3 regions of the Enterobacter sp. UPMP2061 genome follow, and region 3 is predicted to be linked to each of the others. Evidence: predicted binding sites of a transcription regulator. Region 3 holds the regulator's gene; each other region holds the start of a gene.
The links. The regulator CRP, encoded in region 3, controls carbon source genes, mostly activating them, when cyclic AMP is high. The targets are predictions, from matches to a motif close to ATGTGANNNNNNTCACAT.
Positions count from the first base shown of each region.

Region 1: a site for CRP is predicted at 1,851-1,868, ahead of ACWKXX_RS07140 (mannitol dehydrogenase family protein). Genes of this name have one in related genera too.
Region 2: a site for CRP is predicted at 1,781-1,798, ahead of rhaS (HTH-type transcriptional activator RhaS). Genes of this name have one in related genera too.

Region 1 covers NZ_JBSKJP010000002.1:340,385-343,664, reverse strand. The annotation lists gene yeiP (elongation factor P-like protein YeiP) at 1-447, shown strand, start outside; gene uxuA (mannonate dehydratase) at 564-1,754, opposite strand; gene ACWKXX_RS07140 (mannitol dehydrogenase family protein) at 1,960-3,280, shown strand, end outside.
Region 2 covers NZ_JBSKJP010000012.1:52,173-55,452, reverse strand. The annotation lists gene rhaA (L-rhamnose isomerase) at 1-159, opposite strand, end outside; gene rhaB (rhamnulokinase) at 156-1,625, opposite strand; gene rhaS (HTH-type transcriptional activator RhaS) at 1,927-2,763, shown strand; gene rhaR (HTH-type transcriptional activator RhaR) at 2,837-3,280, shown strand, end outside.
Region 3 covers NZ_JBSKJP010000008.1:22,332-25,611, forward strand. The annotation lists gene ACWKXX_RS15550 (phosphoribulokinase) at 1-569, shown strand, start outside; gene ACWKXX_RS15555 (OsmC family protein) at 656-1,060, opposite strand; gene crp (cAMP-activated global transcriptional regulator CRP) at 1,371-2,003, shown strand; gene ACWKXX_RS15565 (YccS/YhfK family putative transporter) at 2,061-3,280, shown strand, end outside.

The sequences.
Region 1 (3,280 bases), on a different contig from region 3:
TTCTCCGATGTCCGCACCGGCCTGAAAGTGGAAGAACGTTTTAAAGGCGACGATATCGTTGATACCGTGACCCTCACCCGTCGCTACGTTGATTTCTCCTACATCGACGGCAACGAATACGTGTTCATGGATAAAGAAGATTACACCCCGTATATCTTCACTAAAGATCAGATCGAAGAAGAGCTGCTGTTTATTCCAGAAGGTGGAATGCCGGACATGCAGGTGCTGACCTGGGATGGCGTGCTGCTGGCGCTGGAGCTGCCGCAGACCGTTGATCTGGAAATTGTTGAAACGGCGCCGGGCATCAAAGGCGCGTCTGCAAGTGCGCGTAACAAACCGGCTACCCTGACTACCGGTCTGGTCGTACAGGTACCAGAGTACCTGTCAGCGGGCGAGAAAATCCGTATCCATATCGAAGAAAAACGCTATATGGGTCGTGCTGACTGATCGTGCTTTTCGCCCGGTGGCGCTACGCTTACCGGGCCTACAAAAAACCGGCTCTGATGCCGGTTTTTGTGTTTTTGTAGGCCGGGTAAGGCGCAGCCGCCACCCGGCAACAACCTTTACAGCAGTTCAGGATACTTCGTCATTTTCAGCGCCAGCTCGATACCGCGCACTTCCGCCATCCCTTTCAGACGGCCAATCGCCGAATACCCTGGATTCGTTTTCTTGCGCAGATCGTCCAGCATCTGGTGCCCGTGATCCGGACGGAACGGGATAGGACGCACATCCCCCGCCTGCTTACGACGTACCTCTTCAGAGAGAATGGCATCCACCACCGCAACCATGTTCACGTCGCCGCCAAGATGGGCTGCTTCGTGGAAGGTTTTCGGGTTCTCTTCACGGCAGGTTGCACGCAGGTGGGTGAAATGAATGCGATCGCCGAAGGTTTCGATCATCCGCACCAGATCGTTATCCGCCCGCACGCCATACGAGCCCGTACACATGGTAAAGCCGTTGTAGATGCTGTCCACCGTCTCTTTCAGCCACTGCATATCTTCAATGGTCGACACGATACGCGGCAGGCCAAGAATAGGACGCGGTGGATCGTCCGGATGAACCGCCAGCCGCACGCCGACTTCTTCTGCCACCGGAACAATAGCGCGCAGGAAGTGCGCCATGTTTTCACGCAGCTGGTTTTTATCGATATCGCCATATTCCGCCAGGCGCGCGCGGAACTGATCGAGAGTATAGCCCTCTTCCGCCCCCGGCAGGCCCGCGATGATATTGCGAACCAGCTTCTCAATGTCCGCTTCACTGGCGGCATTGAACCACGCCAGCGCCTGCTGCTGCTCTTCGACGGTGTAGTCTGCTTCCGCCCCCGGACGCTTCAGAATGTGCAGTTCGAAAGCCGCAAAAGCGATTTGATCGAAACGCAGCGCCTTCGAACCATCGGCCATTTCATATTCCAGGTCGGTACGCGTCCAGTCCAGGATCGGCATAAAGTTGTAGCAGACGGTATCAATACCACAGGCTGCCAGGTTACGAATGCTCTGCTGATAATTCGCAATCCAGGTATCACACTCACCGGAGTGGGTTTTGATATCTTCGTGAACCGGAATACTTTCCACAACAGACCAGGTTAACCCCTTCTCTGCCAGCTGAGCCTGACGCTTTTGGATTTCCTCTACCGGCCACACCTGACCGTTCGGAATATGATGCAGCGCCGTGACCACACCCGTTGCGCCAGCCTGACGCACATCATCAAGAGAAACCGGATCGTTCGGCCCGTACCAACGCCAGGTTTGTTCCATTGCCCCACCCTCTCAAGTTGTTATACCAATATGTGTTACTTCAATGACGACTACCATACATGTTTAATCGAAGTGGTCAATACAGCACGCGGCATTGATTGATCAAACTCACATAACAGGGATATTTACGGCTTACCAATTTAATTTGTTGTCATATAACTTTACACTGGCATTGTTAATTAATGGTTAATCAGGTGTGTATTACATGAAGACTATTGCCTCCACCGCGCTTCCTGCTCATGTCCAGCAGCCCCGCTACGATCGCGAGCAGTTACGCTCCCGCATCGTCCATTTCGGTTTTGGCGCGTTCCACCGGGCGCATCAGGCGTTGTTAACAAACCGGGTACTGAATGCCAAAGGAGGCGACTGGGGAATTTGTGAGATTAGCCTCTTTAGCGGCGATGTCCTTATGGGCCAGCTCCGGGCGCAGGATCATCTGTTTACCGTGCTGGAGAAAGGTGCCGAAGGCAATCAGCCCATTATTATCGGTGCGGTAAAAGAGTGCCTGAACGCCAAACTCGACTCGCTGGCAGCCATTATTGAGAAATTCTGCGAACCGCAGGTGGCAATTGTCTCCCTCACCATTACCGAAAAAGGCTACTGCATCGATCCGGCGACGGGAAAACTGGATATGCGGAACAGCCGCATCCTGCACGATCTCGAGCACCCGTCTGAGCCGCATTCCGCGCCGGGTATTCTGGTTGAAGCGCTTCATCGCCGCCGCGAGCGGGGCCTGCCGGCGTTTACCGTGCTCTCCTGCGACAATATTCCCGACAACGGCCACGTGGTGAAAAATGCCGTTCTCGGCATGGCCGGAAAGCGTTCCGCAGAGCTGGCCGCATGGATCGAGGCGCACGTGAGCTTCCCTGGTACCATGGTCGACCGAATCGTGCCCGCCGCCACCGACGTCTCACTCGCGGAAATCACCCAGAAACTTGGCGTTGAAGATCCCTGCGCCATCAGCTGTGAACCGTTCATTCAGTGGGTAGTGGAAGATAACTTTGTCGCCGGGCGTCCGGAGTGGGAGGTGGCAGGCGTACAGATGGTTGAGGATGTCCTGCCCTGGGAGCAGATGAAGCTGCGGATGCTGAACGGCAGCCACTCCTTCCTCGCGTATCTGGGCTACCTTGCCGGCTACGCGCACATAAATGAATGTATGCAGGACGACAGTTTCCGCGAGGCGGCCCGCAGGCTGATGCTGAATGAGCAGGCCCCTACGCTGCGCATCACCAACGTTGATCTGACAGCCTATGCTGACAGCCTGCTTGACCGCTTCGCCAACCCGGCCCTACAGCATCGTACATGGCAAATCGCCATGGACGGCAGCCAGAAGCTGCCTCAGCGCATGCTGGATGGGATCCGCGTGCATCTTGAGCGTAACACCGCCTGGCCATTACTGGCGCTGGGGGTGGCGGGCTGGATGCGCTACGTCAGCGGTACGGACGAACAGGGCAACGCCATTGACGTACGCGATCCGCTGAGCGACAAGTTTCAGGCCATTGTCGCTACCAGCAGCGACGCAGAAC
Region 2 (3,280 bases), on a different contig from region 3:
ACCGCCCGGGTTCTCAAAGCCAGCAACGTCATCACCCTGCCAGCAGTGCATGGAGACGGGCAGACGGTCGAGCTGGCGCAGCGCCTCTTCGACATCCACGCCGACGGCGGCGAAACGCTGTTTAGCCAGGTCCCAGGCTTGTTCAAGTTGAGTGGTCATGCGCAAAGCTCCTTAGTCAGTCGTTTTTGCTGAAACTGCGCCCGGTAGCGGGCAATTTCATGGCAGGGATGGGGGGTGAAGGTGGTCAGGCTGTTATTCGCCGTCACCACCGAACGGAAATCGTCAACGTTGGACAGTTCGTCCAGGGCCATCAGCTGAATGCCGATATTGCCGAGCGTGGAGGCTTCAATCGGACCTGCCACCACGGTAATGCCGCAGGCATCCGCGCAGAGCTGGTTCAGCAGCTGGTTCTGGCAGCCGCCGCCCACGATATGCAGCTGCGTGAACGGTTTGCCGCGAAGGTCGGCCAGCTCGCTCAGGATGTCGGCATAGAGCAGGGCGAGACTGTCAAAAATGCAGCGCGCCAGCTCGGCGGGGCGGGAAGGTACCGGCTGCCCCACTTCAAAACAGGCGGCCTGGATTTCAGCGCTCATGTGCGCCGGGTTGATAAAGCGGTCGTCGTTCGGGTTAATCAGGAAGGTGCAGGCCTTCAGCGTTTCGGTTTCCGCGATAAGCGCGGGCAGGTCGGTGATGTTCTGCTCTTTCAGCACCCGCTGGAGCAGCCACAGGCCCATGATGTTCTTCAGCACCCGGTAGCGCCCTTCGGCGCCACCTTCGTTAGTGATGTTCGCCGCCAGTGCGGCATCGCTGGTGTAGGGTGTTTTGCTCTCAAAGCCCATCAGCGACCAGGTGCCGGAAGAGAGGTACGCCGCGTCTTTGCCGGCGAGCGGCGAGGCAATGACCGCGCTCGCGGTGTCGTGACTGGCGACGGCGACAACAGGGATTTCATTCCCCTGCGGGCAAAGCCAGTGGCCGATCACATTGCCCGGATGGGTTGGCGCGCCGAACCAGGACGGCGAGGCGCCCGTCCAGGCCAGCAGATGTTCATCCCAGTTATCGGTGTTGATGTTAACCAGCTGCGTGGTGGTGGCGTTGGTGTATTCCCAGTTCATGTTGCCGGTCAGACGGTAGCTTAAGTAGTCCGGGATCAGCAGCGCATGCGCCACCTTTTCGACCAGCTCTGGCTGTTGCTCAACCAGCGCGCGCAGCTGATACAGCGTGTTAAACGGCAGAAACTGAATGCCGCTGCGACCATAGATGTTCTCCTTGCCAAGCTGGGCGATGGCGTGCGCCATTAGCCCATCGGTGCGGCTGTCGCGGTAGGAGACGGGCAGGCCGACGCGTTCGCCGTGACTGTCCAGCAGTACGTAATCCACACCCCAGGTATCAATGCCGATACTGTCGATGCGAATACCGTCTTCGCAGACGTTGTGAAGTCCGGTGCGGATCTCTGCTTCCAGGGCGTCGATATCCCAGGTAACAAAACCGTCCTGTTTTTGCAGACAATTGGCGAAACGGTGCATTTCGCGAAGCGTAAGGGTGTGCAGGTCGCAGTCCCAGGTGGCGAGCATTACACGGCCGCTGGATGCGCCTAAATCGACAGCCACACAATGGCGAAAAGTCATGGTCGGGTCCTTTCTTAAGTCATTAGCGAGGAGTGTAAGAAAGGGAAGAAATAGCCACCTTCTCGCCACTGACAGCCCAAATCTCGCGCTGGCAAGAAAGCAAAGATGAACGTGAGGGAGTTCACAGTTTCCAGTAATGGCGGGGTTTGCAGGCAGTGTGACGCTGACCGCATTTCCTGATCTTTCCGCCTGTTTCTTGAAAAACCGACAGCTTTTGCGCGGTTTGCTGTCAAAAATTTAAGGTGAGCGTGGAAGGCCTTAATTACTATTTTGAGAACTTTTCTCATTGGTGGGGGCCGTTATGACCGTACTGCACAGCGTCGATTTTTTTCCTTCGGGGGCTTCGCCGGTCGCGATTGAGCCACGGCTGCCTCAGGCTGCGTTCCCGGAGCATCATCATGATTTTCATGAAATTGTGATTGTTGAGCACGGAACGGGCATCCACGTGTTTAACGGTCAGCCGTATACCATCAGCGGCGGTACGGTGTGCTTCGTGCGCGATCACGACAGGCACCTGTATGAACATACCGACAACCTTTGCCTGACCAATGTGCTCTATCGTTCTCCGGATGCGTTCCAGTTTCTCTCCGGGCTGAATCAGCTGTTGCCGCAGGAGAAGGACGGTCACTACCCCTCGCACTGGCGGGTGAATCAGTCCACGTTGCAGCAGGTGCGTCAGCTGGTGAGCCAGATGGAGCAGAGCGAGGATGGACAGGAGACGCACGCCATTGCTACCCGCGAGCTGCTGTTTATGCAGCTGCTGGTGCTGCTGCGGCGCAGCAGCCTGGTGGAAGGGCTGGAAAATAACGACGCGCGCCTGAACCAGCTGATGGCCTGGCTGGAAGATCATTTTGCCGAAGATGTCTGCTGGGAAACGCTGGCGGATGACTTTTCGCTCTCGCTGCGCACGCTGCATCGTCAGCTCAAGCAGCATACCGGGCTGACGCCGCAGCGCTACCTCAACCGTCTGCGCCTGATCAAAGCGCGGCACCTTTTACGTCATACCGACGAAAGCGTCACCGATATCGCCTATCGCTGCGGATTCGGCGACAGTAACCACTTTTCGACGCTTTTTCGCCGGGAGTTTAACTGGTCGCCGCGCGATATTCGTCAGGGGAAAGACGCGTTGCTTCAGTAACGCGAGGGCAGTCACCGTTTTTTTGCTGCAAAAAGGCTAATAATGTCCGGTTATTCGCCGTAGAGGTTGTGGTGTGGCTGCTCAGCTCATTCTTCGCAAAGGTGATTTTTTTGCCTCCGCGAGTCAGGCCGTCGCGGTGGCCGACCGCTACCCGCAAAACGTCTTTGCCGAGCACACCCACGAGTTTTGCGAGCTGGTGCTGGTATGGCGAGGCAACGGCCTGCACGTCCTCAACGACCGCCCCTACCGCATCACGCGCGGAGACCTGTTCTACATCCGCGCTGAAGACAAACACTCCTACGCCTCGGTTAACGATCTGGTGTTGCAGAACGTCATCTACTGCCCCGACAGACTTAAACTGAATGTCGACTGGGCGGGCAATATCCCCCGTTTTCATGATGCCAGAGGCGAACCGCACTGGCGCTTAAGCAGCAACGGCATGGCTCAGGTGCGCCAGACGATTTCCCAGCTGGAGCAGGAGAGCCAGAAGAGCGATCCGGTGGCAAACCAGATGTCG
Region 3 (3,280 bases):
ACGATGAAGCCGTGCCCTGGAACCAGGTCCCCGGCACGTTCACGCCCTGGCAGCCGCTGCCGGAACCGACTGACGTGCTGTTTTACGAAGGATTGCACGGCGGCGTGGTGACGCCTCAGCACGACGTGGCGCGCCACGTGGATTTGCTGGTGGGGGTGGTGCCGATTGTTAACCTTGAGTGGATCCAGAAGCTGACGCGTGACATGAGCGAGCGCGGCCATTCGCGAGAGGCGGTCATGGACTCGGTGGTGCGCTCCATGGAAGATTACATCAACTTCCTGACGCCGCAGTTCTCCCGAACCCACATTAACTTCCAGCGCGTCCCCACCGTGGACACCTCCAACCCGTTCGCTGCAAAAAGCATCCCGTCGCTGGACGAGAGCTTTGTGGTGATCCACTTCCGCAACCTGGAAGGCATTGATTACCCCTGGCTGCTGGCGATGCTACAGGGTTCGTTTATTTCGCACATGAATACGTTAGTGGTGCCGGGCGGAAAAATGGGGCTGGCAATGGAGCTGATCATGACACCGCTGGTGCAGCGGCTGATGGAAGGAAAGCAGATCGCGTGACGCCTGTTGCCGGATGGCGCTTCGCTTATCCGGCCTACGGGCGTGCTTTTGTAGGGCGGGTCAGCGCAGCGCCACCCGCCAAAAAATTAAGCCGCGATCACTTCATACGAATGGGTGATTTTTACCGCTTTCTCCAGCATTAGCGCCACAGAGCAGTATTTCTCCGCAGACAGGTCAACCGCACGCGAGACCGCCGCATCCTTCAGTTCTTTGCCGGTGACGATAAAGTGCAGATTAATATGCGTGAACAGGCGTGGCGCCTCTTCGCGACGTTCTGACGTCAGCTTCACTTCACAATCGGTCACGTCATGACGGCCTTTTTGCAGGATCGACACCACGTCGATCGCGCTGCATCCCCCCGCCGCCATCAGCACCATTTCCATTGGGCTTGGCGCTTTATCGCCGGAGTTGCCATCCATCAAAACCTGGTGCCCAGAAGCAGACTCGCCCAGGAACGTTAACCCTTCAACCCATTTCACACGCGCTTGCATATTCACTCACTCCAACGTTGCATTTTTTATGACAGATTACGTGTACGTTACATTTCTCGCAACGGAAGGCGACCTGCGTCATGCTGAAGCGAGACACCAGGAGACACGCGGCGAAAGCTATGCTAAAACACTCTGGATGCTACAGTAATACATTGACGTTACACATGTATGCAGAGGACATCAAACTTTACTGGCTGCGAAACGTTACGACAGCCGACTTCCCAGGTATGGGTAAGAATTCGATTGCAACCCCAGAGTCCGGATGCATCTTATGACTCTGGTGACAGCTTATAACAGAGGATAACAGCGCATGGTGCTTGGCAAACCGCAAACAGACCCGACTCTCGAATGGTTCTTGTCTCATTGCCACATTCATAAGTACCCATCAAAGAGCACGCTGATTCACCAGGGTGAAAAAGCGGAAACGTTGTATTACATCGTTAAAGGCTCGGTGGCCGTGCTGATCAAAGATGAAGAAGGGAAAGAGATGATCCTTTCTTATCTGAACCAGGGCGATTTTATCGGTGAACTGGGCCTGTTTGAAGAAGGCCAGGAACGTAGCGCCTGGGTTCGTGCAAAAACAGCATGTGAAGTGGCTGAAATTTCTTACAAGAAATTCCGTCAGCTGATTCAGGTCAACCCTGACATCCTGATGCGTCTTTCTTCCCAGATGGCACGCCGTCTGCAAGTGACCTCTGAGAAGGTGGGTAACCTCGCCTTCCTGGACGTGACCGGTCGTATCGCGCAGACGCTGTTGAACCTGGCGAAACAGCCAGACGCCATGACCCACCCTGACGGTATGCAAATTAAAATTACCCGTCAGGAAATCGGTCAGATCGTCGGCTGCTCCCGTGAAACAGTGGGCCGTATCCTGAAGATGCTGGAAGACCAGAACCTGATCTCTGCCCACGGTAAAACTATCGTGGTCTACGGAACCCGTTAATTTCGGTCAAACGGCGTGCCGCCGCAGGGTGGCACGCCGTTTTTGTCTCTACTCCTCATGTGGCGCAGGCTGATCTATCACCCGGAAGTTAACTACGCACTACGACAAACGCTGGTGCTGTGTCTTCCCGTGGCCGTGGGCCTGATCCTCGGACATCTTCAGCAAGGCCTGCTGTTTTCCCTCGTGCCCGCCTGCTGCAACATTGCCGGTCTGGATACGCCGCATAAACGCTTTTTTAAACGTCTGATTATTGGCGGCTGCCTGTTTGCCGGCTGTAGCCTTGCCGTACAACTCTTACTGGCCCGCGACATTCCTCTGCCGTTGATCCTGACCGTGCTGGCGATGACGCTCGGCGTCACCGCCGAAATCAGCTCGCTGCACGCCCGCCTGCTTCCCGCGTCGCTGATTGCCGCCATCTTCACCTTAAGCCTTGCGGGCAATATGCCGGTGTGGGAGCCATTGCTGATCTACGCCCTCGGCACGCTGTGGTACGGGCTGTTTAACTGGTTCTGGTTCTGGCTGTGGCGGGAACAGCCGCTGCGCGAATCCCTGAGCCTGCTCTACGTGCAGCTTGCTGAATACTGTGAAGCAAAATACACCCTGCTCACTCAACATACCGACCCGGAAAAATCCCTGCCGCCGCTGCTGGCGCGCCAGCAAAAAGTGGTGGATCTGATCAGCCAGTGCTATCAGCAGTTGCACATGCTTGCCGCCAACAAAAATCATGAATACAAGCGGCTGCTGCGAACCTTCCAGGTCGGGCTGGATTTGCAGGAGCATATCTCCGTCAGCCTTCATAATCCGGAAGAGGTGCAAAAGCTGGTGGAGCGCAGCCATGCGGAAGCGGTGATCCGCTGGAACGCGCAGACCGTCGCAGCCCGCCTGCGGGTGCTGGCTGACGATATCCTCTATCACCGCTATCCGACGCGCTTTAACATGGACAAACAGCTCGGCGCGCTGGAAAAGATTGCGCGTCAGCACGCGGATAACCCGGTCGGGCAATTTGCTGCCTGGCATTTCAGCCGCATCGCCCGGGTGTTACGCACCCAGCGCCCGCTTTATGCCCGGGACCTGATGGCCGATAAGCAAAAACGGCTGCCGCTGCTGCCCGCGCTCAAAAGCTATCTATCACTGAAATCTTCCGCCCTGCGCAATGCCGCGCGGATCAGTGTGATGCTGAGCATCGCCAGCCTGATGGGAATGGCCCTGCACCTGCCGAAACCCTACTGGATCTTAATGACCGTGCTGTTTGTCACCCAGAACGGCTATGGCGCCAC